Regions from separate parts of the Arthrobacter sp. FW306-06-A genome, predicted to be linked through region 1. Evidence: riboswitches for the same ligand, from Rfam matches in the RefSeq annotation. Region 1 holds a riboswitch; the other holds the start of a gene.

Evidence for each region. Region 1 has a riboswitch for glycine ahead of cycA (D-serine/D-alanine/glycine transporter). Riboswitches for the same ligand answer to the same signal wherever they lie in the genome.
Region 2: it holds a riboswitch for glycine, as region 1 does, so the genes downstream of both, gcvP (aminomethyl-transferring glycine dehydrogenase) here and cycA (D-serine/D-alanine/glycine transporter) in region 1, are expected to answer to the same signal.

What each region holds. Positions count from the first base shown of each region.
Region 1 is NZ_CP084552.1:540,006-550,980, reverse strand. Features, by position in the region: gene purU (formyltetrahydrofolate deformylase) at 1-628, opposite strand, end outside; gene cycA (D-serine/D-alanine/glycine transporter) at 625-2,136, opposite strand; glycine riboswitch at 2,290-2,387, opposite strand; glycine riboswitch at 2,705-2,804, shown strand; gene gcvP (aminomethyl-transferring glycine dehydrogenase) at 2,958-5,822, shown strand; gene gcvT (glycine cleavage system aminomethyltransferase GcvT) at 5,832-6,944, shown strand; gene gcvH (glycine cleavage system protein GcvH) at 6,990-7,373, shown strand; gene glyA (serine hydroxymethyltransferase) at 7,370-8,692, shown strand; gene LFT49_RS02685 (L-serine ammonia-lyase) at 8,984-10,426, shown strand; gene lipA (lipoyl synthase) at 10,473-10,975, shown strand, end outside.
Region 2 is NZ_CP084552.1:930,229-941,203, forward strand. Features, by position in the region: gene LFT49_RS04470 (DUF4193 domain-containing protein) at 78-380, shown strand; gene LFT49_RS04475 (AMIN-like domain-containing (lipo)protein) at 565-1,110, shown strand; gene LFT49_RS04480 (APC family permease) at 1,182-2,738, opposite strand; gene LFT49_RS04485 (Dps family protein) at 2,962-3,441, shown strand; gene LFT49_RS04490 (MFS transporter) at 3,535-5,091, opposite strand; gene LFT49_RS04495 (TetR/AcrR family transcriptional regulator) at 5,176-5,712, shown strand; glycine riboswitch at 5,806-5,903, shown strand; gene gcvP (aminomethyl-transferring glycine dehydrogenase) at 6,093-8,957, shown strand; gene gcvT (glycine cleavage system aminomethyltransferase GcvT) at 8,970-10,118, shown strand; gene LFT49_RS04510 (L-serine ammonia-lyase) at 10,621-10,975, shown strand, end outside.

The DNA of each region.
Region 1 (10,975 bases):
CACTGAGTCGGGTAGTGGCTTCGTCGCCGAGTACCTGCATGTAGCGGGCCAGCACCACCAGTTCCACGGCGTAGTGGTCTACCAGCTCCAGCAGGCGCTCTTCAGCATCCGCCTTGGTATCCGGGGTCACGGGAATGTGATGGAACGGAACACCGTGCCAGGCGGCAAGGGGTTCCAGGTCCGGGTGGTTGGACACCACGGCGGCAATTCGGACGGGCAACTCGCCACTGCGGGCACGGAACAGGAGGTCGTTGAGGCAGTGGTCGTACTTGGACACCATCACCAGGATGGGCTGCTTGCGGCCATGCCGTTCCAGGCGCCAGTCCATCCGCCATTCCCGGGCCACTTGTTCAAAACCGGAGCGGAGGCGGTCGAGTTCCATCTCTACCTGCGAGGTGACGTGGATGCGCATGAAAAACCGGCCGCTTGCCCTGTCGCCAAACTGCTTGATGTCCACGATGTAGCATTCCTGCTCCAGCAGGTATGCCGCCACCGCCTGGACAATGCCAAGGGCATCCGGGCAATGGAAGGTCAGCACGAATTCCTTGCCGGTTTCGGGAACCATGGCCTGGCGCTGTCCGGCCGCGGCCGTGCCCGCCTGCGATGTGCGGGTTTCCGTGCCGATCACCGCTTGACCCGCTCTTCCCCCACTTCTGCGGCGGCACCCGGACGGGAAGCCTTGCCGGATGCGGCGTCGGCGAAGTCCTGGTCTGCCTGCAGTTCAGCCTGGAACGTGGCAAAACGGGCCTGGTGTGCGGGCCGGCGGCGGAGGACGAACCATGCGGCGCCCAGCAGGATGAACCAGACCGGGGTGACCAGCAGGGCCACCAGGGTGTCTGGCTGGGTGGTGAGGGTCCAGATCACGAAGCCGAAGAAGGCGAAGACCACCCAGACCATGGCAATACCGCCGGGCATCTTGAACTTCGATGCGTCGTGCAGGTGCGGCCGGCGGCGGCGGAAGGCGATGTAGCTGGCCAGGATGATCGACCAGACAAAGACAAAGCAGACAGCGGACACAGTGGTCACCATGTCGAAGGCCTTGCCCACGTCCTGGCCCGCATACATGAGGACGACGCCGGACAGCAGCAGCACGCAGGAGAGGAACAGTGCGTTCTGGGGCACCTTCCGCCGGGACAGTTTGCCAAAGACGTCCGGAGCGTCGCCTTCCTGTGCAAGGCCGAAGACCATGCGTGAGGTTGAGTAGATGCCGGAGTTCGCGGAGGACATTGCGGAGCTCAGCACCACGAGGTTGACCACGGTGGCGGCGGCACCCAGGCCCGCCAGGGAGAACATGGCGATGAACGGGCTGTGGCCTGCCCTGAACTCGGTCCAGGGGGTGACAGCCATCAGGATGATGAGGGCACCTACATAGAAGAGCAGCACGCGGATGGGGATGGAGTTGATGGCCTTGGGCAGGTTCCGCTCAGGGTTCTTGGCCTCGGCCGCGGTGGTGCCCACCAGTTCGATGCCCACGAAGGCGAAGACTGCGATCTGGAAGCCGGCCACGAAGCCCATGAACTCGTTCGGGAAGAATCCGCCGTGGCTCCACAGGTTGGTGAAGGTGGCAGGGCCGGCGTCGGACTGGAAACCGGTGAAGATCATGAACAGGCCAACAATGATCAGAGCTGCAATGGCAATGATCTTGATCAGAGCGAACCAGAACTCCGTCTCGCCAAAGGCCTTGACGGTGGTGAGGTTCAGCAGGAGCAGGATGGCCACGGTGGCCAAGCCGGGGATCCACAGGGGCACCCCGGGCCACAGTTCACGGGAGTAGCCCGCGATGGCAATGACATCAGCGATGCCGGTGATGACCCAGCAGAACCAGTAGGTCCAGCCCGTAAAGAAGCCGGCCCAGGGGCCCAGCAGGTCTGCGGCGAAATCGCTGAACGACTTGTAGTTGAGGTTGCTGAGCAGCAGTTCGCCCATGGCACGCATAACGAAGAACAGCATGAAGCCGATGATCATGTACACGAAGATCACCGAGGGGCCGGCTGCCGAAATGGTCTTTCCGGAACCCATGAACAGGCCGGTGCCGATTGCGCCGCCAATGGCGATCAGTTGGATGTGGCGGTTGCTGAGCTGCCGCTCCAGGTGCGGGGCTCCGCTTCCGGGGGACGTCGGGGAGTGGGTCGTCATTGAGGAACTCCATCGTTCGAGCGGCACCCGGGGTGTCGCAAAGATTGGATTTCCTCCCCGCTCTGTCTGGGACCTGAGAGTTTCCACGCGCCGGGATGGCGTGCTTGCACCGTCGGTGAGCCAGGACAGGGCCTGGCTGCTTTCCAGAGTTGCCTCACCGCGGCGGTACGTGGGCCTGAGAGTTTCCTGGGGAGGGTTTGCTCCTACGGCGCCTGCTGAACGTACCGGCAGGGCTCTCCCGCCGCAGGTCAAAAGCGTTAATTGGTAAATCAGTGTTCAGTTATCGGAGTGCATCCGCCGTGGACTTCAAGCCGCACGGTGCATTTCGGGGCCTCCGGTAATCACAGCCGGCGACGGAGCGCCCAGCGTTCTTTGGGCCAGTTCCGCTGCCCGGCCGGATCACGGGGTTCAGTGTGGCGTCCGTCACGAACAAAAGTCAAGCCCGGCATTACGGTCGCCGCGTAACGCACCTGTACTTGCCAGCGCGCTGCATGGCGGACCGATTTGCTCTCCGGGGGCGCCATCCTGTAACTTGTGAGCCGAATCACCCATATTTCAATAAGCCTTTCGAGCTGTGGCGGGAGAGTTCTCCCGGCCATCACCGGGCAGGCGCCGTAGGAGCAAATCCTCCCCAGGAATCTCTCAGGCCCATGTACCGTCACGGCGAGGCGACTCTGGAAAGCAGTGCTGCTCCGGCAGCGCTCACCGACGGTGCAAGCAGGCCCTGGCTGGGTTTGCGGAATCTCTCAGGTCCAATACAGAGCGGGGAGGGACCCGATCCATGCCGAGCCACCCGTGGCCGGCCAAACCTGGAGTTCCTCATGACGATTCAATCCCAACCGTCTGTCTTTGCGGACCGGCACATTGGTGCACGCCGCCAGGCTGACGTCGACACCATGCTCAAGGCCGTTGGCTATGACAGCGTTGACGGCCTGGTGGACATCGCTGTCCCCAGTTCGATCCGCCAGTCCAAGCCGCTCGCGCTCAAGGGCGCCCTGAGCGAGGTTGAGGTGCTTGCGGAACTGCGCAGGCTCGCCGCCAAGAACAAGACTGCCGTGCAGATGATCGGCCAGGGCTACTACGACACCATCACCCCTGCCGTCATCCGACGGAACATCCTGGAAGCCCCTGCCTGGTACACCGCCTACACGCCGTACCAGCCCGAAATTTCCCAGGGCCGGCTGGAGGCGCTGCTGAACTTCCAGACCATGGTCCAGGACCTGGTGGGCCTGCCCATCGCCAACGCCTCGCTGCTGGATGAAGCCACCGCCGTGGCCGAAGCCGTACTGATGATGCGCAGGGCCAATAAGGCCAGCGGCCAAAACGCTGGCGCCCGCGACGGCAAGACCGTGCTGGACGCCGACGTCCTGCCGCAGACCATCGCCATCGTCAAGGGCCGCGCCGAGGCGCTCGGCTTCGAGGTTGAGGTCGCCGACCTGTCCAAGGGACTCCCTGAAGGCGCGATCAACGGGATCGTGCTCCAGCAGCCCGGCGTCTCCGGCCGCGTCTTCAACCACGCCGGCGTCATCGCCGAAGCGAAGGAGCGCGGCGCGCTGGTGACGGTGGCCGCTGACCTGCTGGCCCTGACCCTGATCACCCCTCCGGGCGAGCAGGGTGCCGACATCGCCGTCGGCTCCACCCAGCCTTTCGGGGTGCCGCTGTTCTTCGGCGGCCCGCACGCCGCCTACATGGCCGTGGCCAAGGGCCTGGAGCGTTCCATGCCCGGCCGCCTGGTGGGTGTTTCCAAGGACGACGCCGGCCTCCCGGCCTACCGCCTGGCGCTGCAGACCCGCGAGCAGCACATCCGCCGCGAGAAGGCCACGTCCAACATCTGCACGGCGCAGGCGCTGCTGGCCATCGTGTCCTCCTTCTACGCCGTCTACCACGGCCCGGACGGCCTGAAGGCCATCGCCGAGCGCGTCCACAACAACGCCCGCGTCCTCGCCACCACCCTCAAGGCCGCCGGACGGGAACTGGCCACCGAGACGTTCTTCGACACTGTCACCGTCTCAGTTCCCGGCAAGGCCGCAAAGGTCATCACCGCAGCTGAAGCACGCGGCATCAACCTGCGCTACATCGACGCCGACACCATCGGTGTCTCCACGGATGAAACCACGACGCCGGAAATCCTGTCCGCGATCGCCGTCGCCTTTGGTGCCGGCCCGGTGGTGGACGCCGAGGGCTTCGACCTCCCCGCAGAGGTACTCCGGACCTCCGAGTACATGCAGCACCCGGTGTTCAACACCCACCGGTCCGAGACGCAGCTGCTGCGCTACATCCGTAAGCTCTCAGACCGCGACCTGGCGCTGGACCGCACCATGATTCCGCTGGGCTCGTGCACCATGAAGCTGAACGCGACCGCCGAGATGGAAGCCATCTCCTGGCCCGAGTTCGCCTCCATCCACCCGTTCGCCCCGGACTCCCAGACCGAAGGCTGGCGCGAACTGATCAGCGGCTTGGAAGCCGACCTGGCGGAAATCACCGGCTACGACCAGGTGTCCCTCCAGCCCAACGCCGGGTCCCAGGGCGAGCTCGCCGGCTTGCTGGCCATCCGCGGCTACCACCGTGCCAACGGCGACACCCAGCGCAACGTCTGCCTGATCCCCGCCTCCGCCCACGGCACCAACGCCGCCTCCGCCGTCCTGGCCGGCATGAAGGTCGTCGTCGTTGCCACGGCCGCCGACGGCACGATCGACCACGAGGACCTGTACGCGAAGATCGAGGCGAACAAGGACGTCCTCTCGGCGATCATGATCACCTACCCGTCCACCCACGGCGTCTACGACGCGGACGTGACCGAGATCTGCGAGGCTGTCCACGCGGCCGGCGGCCAGGTCTACGTTGACGGTGCCAACCTGAACGCCCTTGTGGGCCTGGCCCAGCCCGGCAAGTTCGGCGGCGATGTGTCCCACCTGAACCTGCACAAGACCTTCTGCATCCCCCACGGCGGCGGAGGACCCGGCGTCGGCCCGGTTGCAGCCAAGGCGCACTTGGCGCCCTTCATGCCCGGCGATGCCAATAAGGCAGCGCACCAGGAAGGCCACGGCGTGGCCATCAGCGCCTCCAACTTCGGGTCCGCGGGTGTCCTGCCGATCTCCTGGGCCTACGTGAAGCTCATGGGCGGCGAGGGCCTGACCGAGGCCACCAAGGCAGCCTTGCTCGCAGCCAACTACGTTGCCGTTCGTTTGAACGAGTACTTCCCGGTTCTCTACACCGGTGAAGGCGGACTCGTTGCGCACGAATGCATCCTGGACCTGCGCGAGCTCACCGCCAAGACGGGCGTCACCGCGGAGGACGTCGCCAAGCGTCTCATCGACTTCGGCTTCCACGCCCCCACCTTGGCCTTCCCGGTCGCCGGCACCCTGATGGTGGAGCCTACCGAGTCCGAGGACCTGGCCGAGATCGACCGCTTCATCGAGGCCATGATCACCATCCGCAAGGAAATCGACCAGGTGGCCAACGGCGACTTCACTGTCCAGGACTCACCGCTGCGCAACGCACCCCACACCGCGTCCGCCGTCGTCAACTCCAACTGGGACCGCGCCTACCCGCGCGAGCAGGCTGCCTTCCCCGTCCACCACCTCAAGCAGGACAAGTACTTCCCGCCGGTGGGGCGCATCGACGGCGCCGGTGGAGACCGGAACCTGATCTGCTCCTGCCCGCCGCTGTCCGAGTTCGAAAACTAAGGATTCCCCATGACTGAGAACTACACGGCTCTTTATGAAGAGCACAAGAAACTGGGCGCCTCCTTCACCGACTTCGGTGGCTGGCAGATGCCGCTCAAGTACGGCTCTGAACTGGCCGAGCACCACGCCGTCCGCAAAGCCGCGGGCCTGTTCGACCTCTCCCACATGGGCGAAGTCTGGGTCACCGGCCCCGAAGCCGGCGCTTTCCTCGACTACGCCCTGGTGGGCAAGTTGTCCGCCATCGCGGATGGCAAGGCCAAGTACTCGCTGATCTGCAACGAGGACGGCGGCATCATCGACGACCTCATCACCTACCGTTTTGGCGACGAAAAGTACCTGGTGGTGCCCAACGCCGGCAACGCCCCCACCGTGGCGGCCGCCCTCGCCGAGCGGGCAGCCAACTTCGATGTGAAGGTGGAGGACGCTTCCGCGGCCACCTCCCTCGTCGCAGTCCAGGGACCCAAGGCCGAGGCGATCCTGCTCAAGCTCACGGATGAATCCCAGCACGCCCTGGTCACCGACCTGAAGTACTACGCCTTCAATGAGCTGACCATCGCAGGCCAGGACGTCATCCTTGCCCGCACCGGGTACACCGGCGAAGACGGCTTTGAGCTCTTCCTGCCGAATGAAGGCGCCGCTTCCCTGTGGGAGTCCGTGGCCCAGGCCGGCGAAGAGTTTGGCATCATTCCGTGCGGCCTCGCATCGCGCGACTCACTCCGCCTTGAGGCCGGCATGCCGCTGTACGGCAACGAGCTGTCGCTTGAGCGTTCACCGTTCGACGCCGGCCTTGGCCCCGTAGTTGCGCTCAAGTCCAAGGAAGGCGACTTCGTCGGCCGGGCTGCACTCGAGGCGGCCAAGGAGTCCGGTTCCAAGCGCAAGCTCGTCGGTCTGAAGGGCCTCGGCCGGCGCGCCGGCCGGGGTGGCTACCCGGTCCTCAAGGACGGCAACGTGGTGGGCGAAGTGACCTCCGGCCAGCCCAGCCCGACCCTTGGCTACCCTGTTGCGCTTGCCTACGTCGACGTGGAGCACGCCGAGCTGGGCACCGCGCTGGACGTGGACCTCCGTGGAAAGGCCGAGCCCTTCGAAGTTGTTGCCCTGCCGTTCTACAAGCGCCAAAAGTAGCTTCGGCGCTTCCCACTCTTGAACACCAAACTTAAGGAAAACACCATGGCTAAAGTTGCCGCTGAACTGAAGTACTCCGCCGAACACGAATGGATCGCCACTGACGGCTCCGGCCCGTCCGTGGTTGGTGTGTCCGCTGTTGCCGCCGAAGCACTGGGCGACATTGTCTACGTGGACCTGCCCGAGGTTGGCTCCACGGTGACCGCAGGTGAGACCTGTGGCGAAATCGAGTCCACCAAGTCCGTTTCAGACCTGTACTCCCCCGTTACGGGCGAGGTCACGGAAGTCAACGACGACGTCGTCAGCGACCCCGCCGTGATCAACAACGACCCGTACGGCGCCGGCTGGCTCTTCAAGGTCACCGTCACCGAAGAGGGCCCGCTGTTGTCCGCAGAGGAATACGCCGAAGCAAACGGCGGCGAACTGTGAGCGCGGCCGCTGACACCGCAGTGTTCGAGCAGGTAGTCTCCCCGAGCCTCAACGCGGACCTTTCCGCGTTGGACCCGGAGGTCGCAGCCAAGATCGACGACGAACTGGTCCGCCAGCGCGATGGCCTGGAGATGATCGCTTCGGAAAACCACACCGCCGTGGCCGTGATGCAGGCACAGGGTTCCGTGCTGACCAACAAATACGCCGAGGGCTACCCGGGCAAGCGCTACTACGGCGGCTGCGAGCACGTGGACGTCATCGAGCAGCTGGCGATCGACCGGGTGAAGGCCCTGTTCGGTGCTGGCTACGCCAACGTCCAGCCGCACTCCGGGGCCCAGGCCAATGCCTCGGTGATGCACGCGCTGATCAAGCCCGGCGACACCATCATGGGCCTGAACCTGGCCCACGGCGGCCACCTGACCCACGGCATGCGGATCAACTTCTCCGGCAAGCTCTACAACGTGGTTCCGTACCAGGTCCGCGAGGACACCCACACCATTGACATGGCAGAGGTGGAGCGGCTTGCGCTGGAAACCAAGCCGCAGCTCATCGTTGCCGGCTGGTCGGCCTACGCCCGCCAGCTGGACTTCGCGGAGTTCCGCCGGATCGCTGACCTCGTGGGTGCCTACCTCATGGTGGATATGGCACACTTCGCCGGCCTGGTGGCAGCCGGACTGCACCCGAGCCCGGTCCCGCACGCCCACGTGGTTACCTCCACCACGCACAAGACCCTCGCCGGTCCGCGTGGCGGCATCATCCTCTCCAATGACGCCGACATCGCCAAGAAGATCAACTCGGCTGTGTTCCCCGGCCAGCAGGGCGGCCCACTTGAGCACGTCATTGCAGGCAAGGCCGTGGCCTTCAAGATCGCAGCGTCCCCCGAGTTCAAGGAGCGGCAGGAGCGCGTCCTTGCCGGTGCCCGGACCCTGGCCGAGCGCCTGGTCCAGCCGGACGTCACCGCAAAGGGCATCAGTGTGGTGTCCGGCGGCACCGACGTGCACCTGGTCCTGGTTGACCTGCGCAACTGCGAACTCGACGGCCAGCAGGCAGAAGACCGGCTCGCCGCGATCGACATCACCGTCAACCGCAACGCCGTGCCGTTCGACCCGCGTCCCCCGATGGTCACCTCGGGCCTTCGCATCGGCACCCCTGCCTTGGCCACCCGTGGCTTCGGAGAGGACGCCTTCCGCGAGGTTGCGGACATCATCGCCGAGGCATTGATCGCCAACGCCGACGCGGACCTTTCCAGCCTGCGTCACCGCGTCGAGGCCTTGGCTGCAGCGCACCCGCTCTACCCCTCAATCACCAACCTCGCCTGAGTGCTTCACCCTGGTTGCGTCCGCGTCGGCGGACCGGACATTTTCACGCCTGCTGCTCGTTCCTCGCTTTGACGCAGGCTTTCGAAAAGTCCGGCTCCGCCGACGCTCGCGGGGTCCGTCTAGGTGTGCGGCCTTGACGACTGGACGGATTCCGGAGACGTGCTCCCCACCGTCCCCCTAACCTCGCAAGCTCGGCCAGGGAACCCGGACGGCGTGGGCCCCGGGCACGCGGAGGAATTCGGCCAGGCGCACCCAACCCCGCCACGAACTTTCTAGTTAGGAATCCCCGTCATGGCTGTTGGCGTTTTTGATTTGTTTTCGATCGGTATTGGTCCGTCGTCGTCGCATACTGTGGGGCCGATGCGGGCTGCTGCTGTGTTCGCGGAGGAACTCAAAAGCCTTGGGGTCCTGGCTGACGTGGCGTCTTTGCGGGTGGATTTGTATGGTTCGCTGGCGGCGACGGGGCATGGGCACGGGACGATGACCGCGGTGTTGTTGGGGTTGGAGGGGTTCCATCCTGAGTTGATCCTGCCCGTGGAAGTGGAGGAGCGGCTGGCCTCGATCGCGGAGACCCGGACCCTGAACCTGGCCGGTGCCGTGCCGCTGCCGTACGGGGTGGAGGATATGGTGCTGCGGCCGTTGACGGTGCTGCCGCGGCACACGAACGGGATGACCTTCACGGTGACGGATGCTGGCGGGGAGGTGCTGCACGCGGCGACGTTCTTCTCGGTCGGTGGCGGGTTCATCGTCCGCGAGGGCGAGGAGGACGCCGCGCAGCAGGAACTGGACGCGTCCAAACAGGAGTTGCCGTTGCCGTTCCGGACCGCCGCGGAACTGCTGGAACACTGCCGGAACACCGGGCTGGGCATCGCGGACGTGATGCTGGTCAACGAAAAGGCCGCCCGGTCCGAGGAAGAGATCCGGGCTGGTTTGCTGCACATCTGGTCCGTCATGGCCGACTGTGTCCAGACCTCGCTGAAGCGGGAGGGGGTGCTGCCGGGCGGGTTGAAGGTCCGCCGCCGCGCCCCGGACTGGTACGACCGGCTGAAGAAGGAATGCGCACGCCCCGGCGAGGACAACCAGGACCTGGATTTCCAGGACTGGGACTTCCACGACTCACGGTATTGGCAGGAGTGGGTTAACTTGGTGGCGTTGGCGGTGAACGAGGAGAACGCCTCGGGCGGCCGGGTGGTTACCGCGCCCACGAACGGGGCGGCCGGGATCATCCCCGCGGTGCTGTACTACGCGCTCCACTTCGCCCCCGGCATGGATAAGGCCACGAAGGAAGACCGGGAGGGCGTGGTGGTGCGGTTCCTGCTCGCCGCCGGCGCCGTCGGGGTCCTCTACAAGGAACAGGCCTCGATCTCCGGGGCCGAGGTCGGCTGCCAGGGCGAGGTCGGGTCCGCGTCCTCGATGGCCGCGGCCGGTTTGGCCGAGGTCATGGGCGGCACCCCCGCGCAGGTGGAAAACGCGGCCGAGATCGCGATGGAACACAACCTGGGCCTGACGTGCGACCCGATCGGCGGGCTGGTCCAGGTCCCCTGCATCGAACGGAACGCGATCGCCGCCGCCAAAGCGATCAACGCCGCGAAAATGGCCCTCTGGGGCGACGGCACCCACCGCGTCTCCCTCGACGAAGTCATCATCACCATGCGCGAAACCGGCAAAGACATGTCCTCCAAATACAAGGAAACCGCCATGGGCGGCCTCGCCGTCAACGTCGTCGAATGCTGACACCCGGCACGCCTCCGATCCCCCAAGCAAACAAAGGAAAACGATCATGACTTTGGCACCTGAAGGCCGGAAGATGCTGCGGATCGAGCAGCGCAATGCTGCGGTCCCGGTGGAGCGCAAACCGGAATGGATCAAGGCCAAGGTCCAAATGGGCCCGGAGTTCGTCGGGCTGAAGAACCTGGTGAAAAAGGAAGGCCTGCACACTGTCTGCGAGGAAGCCGGTTGCCCCAACATCTTCGAATGCTGGGAAGACAAGGAAGCCACCTTCCTGATCGGCGGTTCCGAATGCACCCGCCGCTGCGACTTCTGCCAGATCGACACCGGCAAACCCTCACCCCTGGACCGGTTCGAACCCACCAAGGTGGCCCGCTCCGTCCAGTCCATGCAGCTCCGCTACGCCACCGTCACCGGCGTGGCACGCGACGACCTCGAAGACGAAGGCGTGTGGCTCTACGCCGAAACCGTCCGCAAGATCCACGAACTGAACCCCGGCACCGGCGTCGAACTGCTCATCCCGGACTTCTCCGGCAACCCCGAGCACATCAAAGC
Region 2 (10,975 bases), 390 kb from region 1:
ACTAGCGTTGTAATGCCCTAAACTGCTTCACTGAGGTGCCTGAAATGGCGCTGCGCAGCAACGAAAGTGAACACGCTATGGCTACCGATTACGATGCTCCACGCAAGCAGGAAGAAGAGTCGCCCGCTGACTCTCTCGAGGCCCTCCAGGCGTCACGGAGCGGCAACGCGCAGACGGCGGTTATCGATGTTGACGAAAACGACACCGCTGAAGGTATCGACCTGCCCGGCGCCGACCTGTCCAACGAGGAACTGACCGTTATTGTGGTTCCCGAGCAGTCCGACGAGTTCACCTGCTCGTCGTGCTTCCTGGTCCGCCACCGGTCACAGGTTGCACGTGAAAAGAACGGCCTGAAGTACTGCCGCGACTGCGAAGGCTAAGACTTTTTCCTGGTTTTTCCTGCACCGGCCGCCCCTGGGGTGGCCGGTGCTTTCTTGTCCTGAGTTTCTTTTTGGAGCCGTTGATCTGCGGCCGCCGTCGTTATCAAAATGACCCCTCGTCTCCGGGGAGGAACACTCCTACGCTGGAAGCATCCAATGGCTTTGAATCCTGGATGGCACAGCAATGAAAAAGTTCTCCATCTGGCTCGCAGCCCTCATGCTGGCTGTAGGGCTGGGAATCGTAGTCCAGGGACCTGCCTCGGCGGCTCCCTACTGCGGGCTCACCTGGGGCTCGCTGGCGAAATCCGGGCAGGACACCGGTACCGCATCCGTCACCAATGTCCGCACGGGGCGGCACTACTGCTTCGACCGGCTGGTGGTTGACCTCAACGGCCCTGCCGTCGCCTACACCGTTCAGTACGTGCCGCGGATTGAGCAGGAGGGCTCGGGGCTTCCCATTCCGGTGCGGGGTGGTGCGCGCCTGCACATCAGCATCAAGGCGCCCTCCTACGACGAGAACGGCAACGCCACCTACAACCCCGCGGACAGGAACGAACTCAGCAACGTTTCCGGCTACCAGACCTTCCGCCAGGTCGTCTCTGCAGGAAGCTTCGAAGGGTACACCAGCCTGGGCCTGGGCGTCCGCGCCCGCCTTCCGTTCCGGGTCTTCACCCTTGACGGTCCGGGTTCCGGCTCCCGCGTGGTGATCGACGTGGCGCACTATTGGTGACCGATCCGTCGTCGTAAAACCAAAAAGGTGCCGCGCCCCTGACGGGGCACGGCACCTTTTCTGCGCTGTCCTTACTCCGGAACCACGAGGGCGGGAGTATCGCGCTTCAGGGTTTCACCGCGGAAGAAGCCGGGGTGGGTGCGGGACATGACCAGCATGACGACGCCGCCCAGGGCCAGGATGCCGATGCCCAGGATGAACACCAAGCCCACGCCGAAGACCTCCGAACCGCTGCCGAATTCCGGGGCCAGGCTGTCCACGGCGGTCTGGAAGAACACCACGAACAGGCCCACGCCGCCCACCACCGGGCACACCAGCCGGAACAGGAAGTGGCGTGCGCTGTTGAACAGGCTGTGGCGGAAGTACCAGGTGCAGGCAAGCGCTGTGAGGCCGTAGTAGAAGCAGATCATCAGGCCCAGGGCCAGGATGGTGTCGTTCAGGACGTTCTCGCTGACCACGTGCATCACGGCGTAGAAGCCCGCGGAGATGATGCCGGCCGCGATGGTGGCGAAGCCCGGCGTCGCGAACTTCCTGCTGATCCGGCTGAAGGGCTCCGGCAGCGCACCGTAGTGCGCCATGGCCAGCAGGCTCCGGGACGGTGACATGAACGTGGACTGCAGGGATGCAGCGGAGCTGGAGAGTACGGCGAGGGACATCAGGATGGCGAAGGGACCCATGATGGGGGAGGCCAGTGCGGTGAAGATGTTCTCGTGGTTCTCGGCGTTGTTCAGGCCGTTGCCGGTATCGCCAACGCCTGCGAACATCATGGTGGCGATGCTGACCAGGAGGTAGATGGCAAGGACGATGACAGCCGTCAGCGTTCCTGCCACGCCGGCGGTCTTCTTACCGTTGGCCGTCTCCTCGTTGACGGTGAGGCAGACGTCCCAGCCCCAGTAGACGAAGATCGACAGGGAGATGCCCGCGGCAACCTGGCCGAAGGTCTCGATCTTGGTCACGTCGAACCAGTCCCAGCTGAACGGGATGGCCGTTTCAGAGGTGGACCAGTTGGCAAAGGCCAAGCCCACGAACAGGCCCAGGACCAGCAGTTGGAAGCCCACCAGGCTGTACTGCACCAGCTTGGTGGTGTGCATCCCGCGGTAGCTGACCCAGACGGCCAGCGCCACGAAGACGAAGCAGGTGAGCACGTTCAGGGCTTTGTTGTCCGCCAGGTCTGCGAGCTCGGGGGAGCCGGTGAGCTGGGACAGGAAAAGGTAGAAGAAGTCGACGGCGACGCCGGCGAGGTTGGACAGCACGATGATGTTGGCCGCCAGCAGGCCCCAGCCGCCCATCCACCCGATCCATGGCCCGAAGGCCTTGGTCACCCAGGTGAAGGTGGTGCCGCTGTCCGGGGAATCGGCGTTGAGTTCCCGGTAGGAGAGCGAAACCAGGATCATGGGGATGAACCCGATCAGGAAGATGACTGGCAGCTGGAGGCCGGCTTCGTTGACGGTGGGGCCCAGCGCGCTGGTGAGGGTGTAGGCGGGGGCAATGGTCGAAATGCCCAGGACGACGACGGCGAGGAGCCCGAGCTGCCCGCCCTTGAGGCCCTTGTCGCTGAAGCCGTCCGCGGCCGGCGCATGGACATGCGGACCGGACTTGGAAGTGCTGGTGCGGATTGTCTCTGTCATGGCACCACTTTCTGAAAAGGCTGTGAGACGGTCGTCACTATATGAATGGCGTTCATTTAGTATGGGGGTGCCCGGCGTGTGATGCAAGACGCAATATGAATCACATTCGTTTGTGACTCGTTTGCGGAATTAGTAAGCTCGCTGATGAATTGTCGGAAGTGCTGCCGCCGCGGGGTCCGCGGCTGGTAGCGTCTGGCATATTGGACCACTTTGAGGAGGATGCATGAAAGCTTCACCCACACTGACCAACAACCTGCAGGCTGTCCTTGCAGACCTGATTGAGCTCCATGTCCAGGGAAAGCAGGCGCACTGGAACATCGTGGGCACCAACTTCCGCGACCTTCACCTCCAGCTGGACGAGATCGTGGACGCCGCCCGCCAGTTTGCCGACGACACCGCCGAGCGGATGCGGGCCCTGCATGCGCTTCCGGACGGACGCAGCTCCACCGTTGCCGAAACCACCAGCCTGGCCCAGTTCCCTGAAGGGCTGATCAGCACCGAGGATGCCATCGAGCGGATCGTCGCCGCCATGGAGGCGGCCGTCGGCACCATGCGCAAGGTCCATGACGAAGTGGACGAGGAGGACCCCACCTCGGCGGACCTCCTGCATGAGTTCATCGCCCGGCTGGAGCAGTTCGCCTGGATGGTGCAGGCCGAAAACATGAAGCCAACCGCCAAGGTCACGGCTGCCGACTCGAAGTAGCGGGCACTTCACGGGGCGCCCGGTGCCGAGGGGATTCCTCCTCGGCCCCGGGCACTTTCTGTTGCCCGGACCGTTCCAGGCGGCCCGGCGGCACTAGACCGCCTTTGGCGCTTTGCGAAGCACGACGGCGGCGAGGACTGCCGCCGCCGCCATCAGTACCAGCCCAATCGCCGCAGTCACGTGCACCCCGGAATCGAACGCCGCGGCGGCAGCGTCCAGGACCGCTCCAGCGAGCGATGCGGGCAGGAGGTTGGCCGCCTCCACCGCGCCCGCCAGTGTTTCTCCGGCGTTGTGCAGGACAGGCCCGGGCAGTGTGCCCTCCAGGCCTGCCGGCAGCCGAAGGTTTTGCTGGTAGGAGGCTGTCAGGATGGATCCCAGGACAGCTGTCCCCAGCAGTGAGCCCACCTCGTAGCCCGTTTCGGAAATCGCCGCGGCGGCCCCTGACTTTGCCGGCGGGGCGGCACCCAGGATGAGGTCGTTGGAGATGGTCTCCGCCGTGCCCACGCCCAGCGCCAGGACCAGGAGGGCTGCCAGCAGCAGCGACGGGCCGCCGTCGTGGTTTCCGAACGTCACCATGCTGTAGCCTGCAGCGCTGAACGCCAGCCCCGCAGCCACCACGTACCCGGGCCGGACCTTGCGGACCAGCGGCACCACCACCAGGCCTGCCACCACCGTGGCCGCCAGCGCGGGGACCATGGCAACTCCTGCCGCGGAGGGGCTCATTCCTTCGAGGAGCTGCAGGTGCTGGGCAAGGAACAGGATGAACCCGTTGAAGGAAAACAGGGCCAGGATGTTGGCGGCAATGGCCATGCTGAATACCCTGTTGCGGAACAGGGACATGTCCAGCAGCGGGTGCTCCAGGCGCCGCTGCCGCTGCACGAACACCGCCCCCATCGCCAGGCCAAAGGCAATCGCCCCCAGACCTGCTGCGCCCGGCCCTTCCGTGGCAACTGCCTTGATGCCGTACACCACGGGCACCATGACCAGCATGGACAGCAGGATGCTCGGGATGTCCACCTTCCCCGGCGCGGGATCCTTCGACTCCGGGACCAGTGCCGGCGCCAGCACCAGCAGGGGAATCATGAGGGGGACCGCTACAAGGAAGACCGCACCCCACCAAAAGTGCTCCACCAGCCAGCCGCCGAAAATGGGTCCCAGGGCCGCGCCGCCGGAGAATCCCGCAGCCCAGATGGCGACGGCAAGCCGCCGGCGGTTGGGCTCGGGAAAGATGTTGCGGATCAGCGACAGCGTGGACGGCATCAGCATGGCCCCGAAGAAGCCCAGGGTTGCACGGCCGGCGATCAGCCACTCCGGTGTGGGGGCAAAGGCCGTGGCGGCAGAGATCGCGGCGAAGCCGAGGCTGCCCATGACCAGGAGCCTCCGGCGCCCGATCCGGTCGCCGAGGCTCCCCATGGATACCAGCAGGCCGGCCAGTACCAGGGGATAGGCGTCCACGATCCAGAGCAGCTGCACCCCGGTGGGTTCCAGGGCGCGCGCAATGGCCGGCAGTGCGAAGGTCAGCGCGGTGTTGTCCACGGCGACCAGGAGCACGGGAAACATCAGCAGGGCCAGCGCCAGCCAGTCACGCCACGGCTGCCGCGGGGCGTTCTTGTCCGCGCCTGTGGGCGCAGGGCTGGTGAAAGTCGTCATGAAATAACTATACCGTCCGGACGGTATAGTTTGAAATGGCTGCCGGTTCCGTCTTCCCGCCCGGGGAAGGGCATGATGGGAAGCATGCCCCGAAAGCCTGTAGCCCGCGACGCGGTCCTTGATGCCTTCGAGTCCCTGTTGATCGAGGTGGGGGAGCGCGCTGCCACCCTTGACGCCGTAGCCCGGAAGGCCGGCGTGTCGAAGGGCGGCCTGCTCTACCACTTTCCCAACAAGGAAGCGCTCATTGCCGTGCTGCTGGACCGACTGGAGGGCCTTGCCCGGGAAGACGCCGATGCCATGGCCTCGGCCGATGAAGGCGCGGCGGCGTACTTCATCCGTTCCTCGGTATGGGCGGACACGCCGCTGGACAGGGCCATCGTCGCCGCCACCAGGCTTGCCGAGGTGGCGCATCAGGAGACACGGCGCCGGTTCGCGGCCATCCAGCAGCGCTGGTTGGACGAGATTGCGGCGGATGTCGGTCCGGGCTTGGCGAAGGCAGTTCTCTATATGGGTGATGGCCTCTACTTCAACGCAATGCTGTCGGTGGCCCCCGCGCCGGCGGGGGGAGCCGCCGCTGACGTGGAGGAACTCCTCGCCGCCCTGGAGCGGCTCCGCAGGTAGGATTTGCCATTTGCCGGGAGGGGTGGGTGCGTAGGACAATGGAGAGTTGTGAGGGCCGCCACCGGCCGTCACGGCCAACAAGTGAATAGCCTTTGATCTGCGGCGGGAGAGTTCTGCCGGAAGTACAGGCAGGCGCCGTAGGAGCAAATCCTCCCCAGGAATCTCGCAGGCCCCTGTACCGCCGCGGCGAGGCGCCTCTGGAAAGCAGCAGGCAGTTGTCCTTCTTCCCTTGGGGAGCGAAAGAACTGCCGTGCTCACCGACGGTGCAAGCGGGTCCTGCCGGGCAGGCTCCGCGGAAACTCTCAGGTCCAATACAGAGCGGGGAGGAACCCGAATAGCTGTGGCGTACCCTGCGCCGCCTGAGTAAATGGAGTTCCTTCGTGTCGGTTACCCCAGCCTCCACCACCTTCGTAGACCGCCATATCGGCGCCCGCCGCCAGGCCGACGTCGACACCATGCTCAAAGCCGTGGGCTACGACACGGTCGATTCCCTGGTTGACACGGCCGTTCCCAAGGTCATCCGCCAGGAAACCGCCCTCCGCCTCCAGGACGCCCTCAGCGAGGTCGAGGTCCTCACGGAGCTTCGGAAGCTTGCCGGGAAGAACAAGACGGCCGTGCAGCTGATCGGCCAGGGGTACTTCGATACCGTCACTCCGCCGGTGATCCGCCGCAACATCCTTGAGTCCCCGGCCTGGTACACCGCTTACACCCCTTACCAGCCGGAGATCTCCCAGGGCCGGCTCGAGGCCCTGCTGAACTTCCAGACCATGGTGCAGGACCTGGTGGGCCTGCCCATCGCCAACGCCTCGCTGCTGGATGAAGCCACCGCCGTGGCCGAGGCCGTGCTCCTGATGCGCCGCGCGAACAAGGCCAAGCCCGCCGCCGACGGCAAGACCGTGCTGGACGCCGACGTCCTGCCCCAGACCATTGCCATCGTGAAGGGCCGCGCCGAGGCGCTGGGCTTCGAGGTGGAGGTCGCCGACCTGTCCCAGGGCCTGCCCGAAGGCGACATCAACGGCATCGTGCTGCAGCAGCCCGGCGTTTCCGGACGCGTCTGGGACCAGTCCGCAGTCATCAGTGCCGCCAAGGAGCGCGGCGCCCTGGTCACGGTGGCAGCGGACCTGCTGGCACTGACCCTGATCACTCCTCCGGGCGAGCAGGGCGCCGACATCGCCGTGGGTTCCGCCCAGCGTTTTGGTGTGCCGCTGTTCTTCGGCGGCCCGCACGCCGCCTACATGGCCGTCCGCAAGGGCCTGGAGCGTTCGCTGCCCGGCCGCCTGGTGGGTGTCTCCAAGGACGACGCCGGTGTTCCCGCCTATCGCCTGGCGCTGCAGACCCGTGAGCAGCACATCCGCCGCGAGAAGGCCACGTCCAACATCTGCACAGCCCAGGCGCTGCTGGCCATCGTCGCGTCCATGTACGCCGTCTACCACGGCCCGGACGGCCTCAAGGCAATTGCCGTAACGGCGCACAGCCACGCCCGTACCCTGGCGGCCTCGCTTACGGCTGCCGGTGTTGAGGTCCTGCACGCGAGCTTCTTCGACACCCTGACGGTCCGCGTCCCCGGCCGCGCTGCCGCCGTCATCGCCGACGCCGAGGCCCGGGGCATTAACCTGCGCAGCATCGACGCCGACACCGTGGGCATCGCCCTTGATGAAACCACGACGCCGGCCATCGTCGCCCAGGTGGGCGACATCTTTGGCGCCACCGTTTCCGGGAGTTCCGTTGGCGGCGGCGAGGGCTTCGGGCTGGAGGCCGCCGTCGAGCGTTCCTCCGACTACCTGCAGCACCCGGTGTTCAACACCCACCGGTCTGAGACGCAGCTGCTGCGCTACATCCGTAAGCTCTCGGACCGTGACCTGGCCCTGGACCGCACCATGATTCCGCTGGGCTCATGCACCATGAAGCTGAACGCCACGGCCGAGATGGAAGCCATTTCCTGGCCGGAGTTCGCCTCCATCCACCCGTTCGCGCCGGACTCCCAGACGGCCGGCTGGCGTGAACTGATCGCCGACCTTGAAGCGGACCTGACCGCCATCACGGGCTACGACCAGGTGTCCATCCAGCCCAATGCCGGCTCGCAGGGTGAACTCGCCGGTCTGCTGGCGATCCGCGGCTACCACCACTCCCGCGGCGACCAGCAGCGCAACATCTGCCTGATCCCGGCCTCGGCGCACGGCACCAACGCCGCCTCCGCCGTGCTGGCCGGCATGAAGGTCGTCGTCGTGGCCACCGCCGCTGACGGCACCATCGACCACGGCGACCTGACGGCCAAGATCGAAGCGAACAAGGACGCCCTGTCCTGCATCATGATCACCTACCCGTCCACCCACGGCGTCTATGACGGCGACGTCCGTGAGGTCTGCGACGCCGTGCACGCCGCCGGCGGCCAGGTCTACATCGACGGCGCCAACCTGAACGCGCTCGTTGGGCTCGCCCAGCCGGGCAAGTTCGGCGGCGATGTGTCCCACTTGAACCTGCACAAGACCTTCTGCATCCCGCACGGCGGCGGCGGACCCGGCGTCGGCCCCGTCGCAGCCAAGGCACACCTTGCACCGTTCATGCCCGGTGACGCGACCACCTGGAACGCAGGTTCCGGCGCCACCGACGTGCCGATTTCCGCCTCCCGATTCGGTTCGGCCGGCGTGCTGCCCATTTCCTGGGCCTACGTGAAACTGATGGGCGGGGAGGGGCTGACCGAGGCCACCAAGTCCGCGCTGCTGGCTGCCAACTACGTCGCCTCCCGGCTCAACGAGTACTTCCCGGTCCTCTACACCGGCGAAGGCGGCCTCGTTGCCCACGAGTGCATCCTCGACCTGCGCGAACTCACGGCCAGGACCGGCGTCACGGCGGAGGATGTTGCCAAGCGGCTGATCGACTTCGGCTTCCACGCCCCCACCCTGTCCTTCCCCGTGGCGGGCACGCTGATGGTTGAGCCCACCGAGTCCGAGGACCTGGCGGAGATCGACCGCTTCATCGAGGCCATGATCAGCATCCGCAAGGAAATCGACCAGGTGGCCAACGGCGACTTTGCCGTTGCGGATTCACCCCTGCGCCGCGCACCCCACACGGCAGCCGCCGTCGTCAGCTCCGACTGGGACCGCGCCTACCCGCGCGAGCAGGCCGCCTTCCCAGCCCACAACAAGCAGGACAAGTACTTCCCGCCGGTGGGCCGCATCGACGGCGCAGCCGGGGACCGGAACCTGATCTGCTCCTGCCCGCCGCTCTCCGAGTTCGAGAACTGAGGCCCGCCGACCATGACTGGGAACTACACGTCGCTGTACGACGAACACAAGAAGCTGGACGCATCCTTCACCGACTTCGGCGGCTGGCAGATGCCGCTCAAGTACAGCTCGGAACTGGCCGAACATCACGCCGTCCGTAAAGCTGCGGGCCTGTTCGACCTCTCCCACATGGGTGAGGTCTGGGTGACCGGCCCGGACGCGGCCGCCTTCCTGGACTACGCGCTAGTGGGCAAGATTTCCGCCATGGCCGTGGGAAAAGCGAAGTACTCGCTGATCTGCAATGAGGACGGCGGGATTATCGACGACCTCATCATCTACCGCCGTCCAGCTGCACAGGACGGTACCGACGTCTTCCTGGTGGTGCCCAATGCCGGCAATGCCGTCGTGGTGGCTGCAGCCCTTGCCGAGCGGGCAGCCGACTTCGACGTTGTGGTGGACGATGCGTCGGCCCGCACATCCCTGATCGCGGTGCAGGGGCCCAAGGCCCAGGAACTGCTGCTGCGCCTGGTCCCGGCCACGCAGCACTCGCTGGTGACGGAGTTGAAGTACTACGCCGCCGTCGAGGTTTCCTTCCTGGTGAGCGGCGCAGGAAAGGAACTCCTCCTTGCGCGCACCGGATACACCGGTGAGGACGGGTTCGAGATCTTCCTGGACAACGACGATGCCCCCGCCCTGTGGCAGGCGTTGATCGCCATCGCCGACGAAGGGGAACTCATCCCCGCCGGGCTCGCCTCCCGCGACTCCCTCCGCCTCGAAGCCGGCATGCCGCTGTACGGCAACGAACTGTCGCTGCAGGGCGATCCATTCGCCGCCGGACTGGGCGCCGTCGTCGCCCTCTCCAAGGAAGGCGACTTCGTGGGGAAGGCTGCGCTGGCAGCCAAAAAGGAAGCCGGCGCCGGCAGCGCCTCCGGCCGCCGCCTCGTAGGCCTCAAGGGCCAGGGCCGCCGCGCCGGCCGCGCGCACTACCCTGTCCTCAAGGATGGCGCAGTCGTCGGCGAAGTTACCTCTGGCCAGCCCTCGCCCACCCTCGGGTACCCCATCGCCATGGCCTATGTCGACGTCGAACACTCGGCACCCGGCACTGCCCTGGACGTTGATCTCCGCGGCAAGGCAGAGCCTTTCGAAGTCGTCGACCTCCCGTTCTACCGCCGCGTCAAGTAAGGTGCCTCTCCGTGGTCGCCTTGGCCCGTCGGTGGCCGTGGTCGACTTCGGGACCGGCGGACCGGACATTTTCACGCCTGCTGCTCCTTCGTCGCTTTGACGCAGGCTTTCGAAAAGTCCGGCTCCGCAGCCCCCTCGTGCGTACGTTGCGACCGGGGGAGTTGCAAAAGGCGGACAAAGGGACGTCGCACAGCTTCCGGGCGGGCGCGGACTACGTGCGGGTTATTCGTTCCGGGCGAGAGAGTGTGGGAGGGACCGGACTACGTGTGTGTTTCTCTTTCCCCGGCACTCGCGAGCGTTGTCGGCCCGATCGTTGCCTACTGGAGCCGGGCGCTTTGGTGCCGTGTCCGCTCGGAGTGGGTGGGGCATCCGGCAGCGTGCGTCTAAGGGAGCGTCACGTCCGCTCAGCGGGCGTCTTCGCGACCGAGCACGCAGAGGATGTCCTGCCCGCTCCAGCCCGGCAACCATCACCGGATCATAGTTTTAGTTAGGAACCACGCACATGGCTGTTGGCGTTTTTGATTTGTTTTCGATCGGGATTGGTCCGTCGTCGTCTCATACGGTGGGGCCGATGCGGGCTGCTGCTGTGTTCGCGGAGGAACTCAAAAGCCTTGGGGTCCTGGCTGACGTGGCGTCTTTGCGGGTGGATTTGTATGGTTCGCTGGCGGCGACGGGGCATGGGCACGGGACGATGACCGCGGTGTTGTTGGGGTTGGAGGGGTTCCATCCTGAGTTGATCCTGCCCGTGGAAGTGGAGGAGCGGCTGGCCTCGATCGCGGAGACCCGGACCCTGAACCTGGCCGGTGCCGTGCCGCTGCCGTACGGGGTGGAGGATATGGTGCTGCGGCCGTTGACGG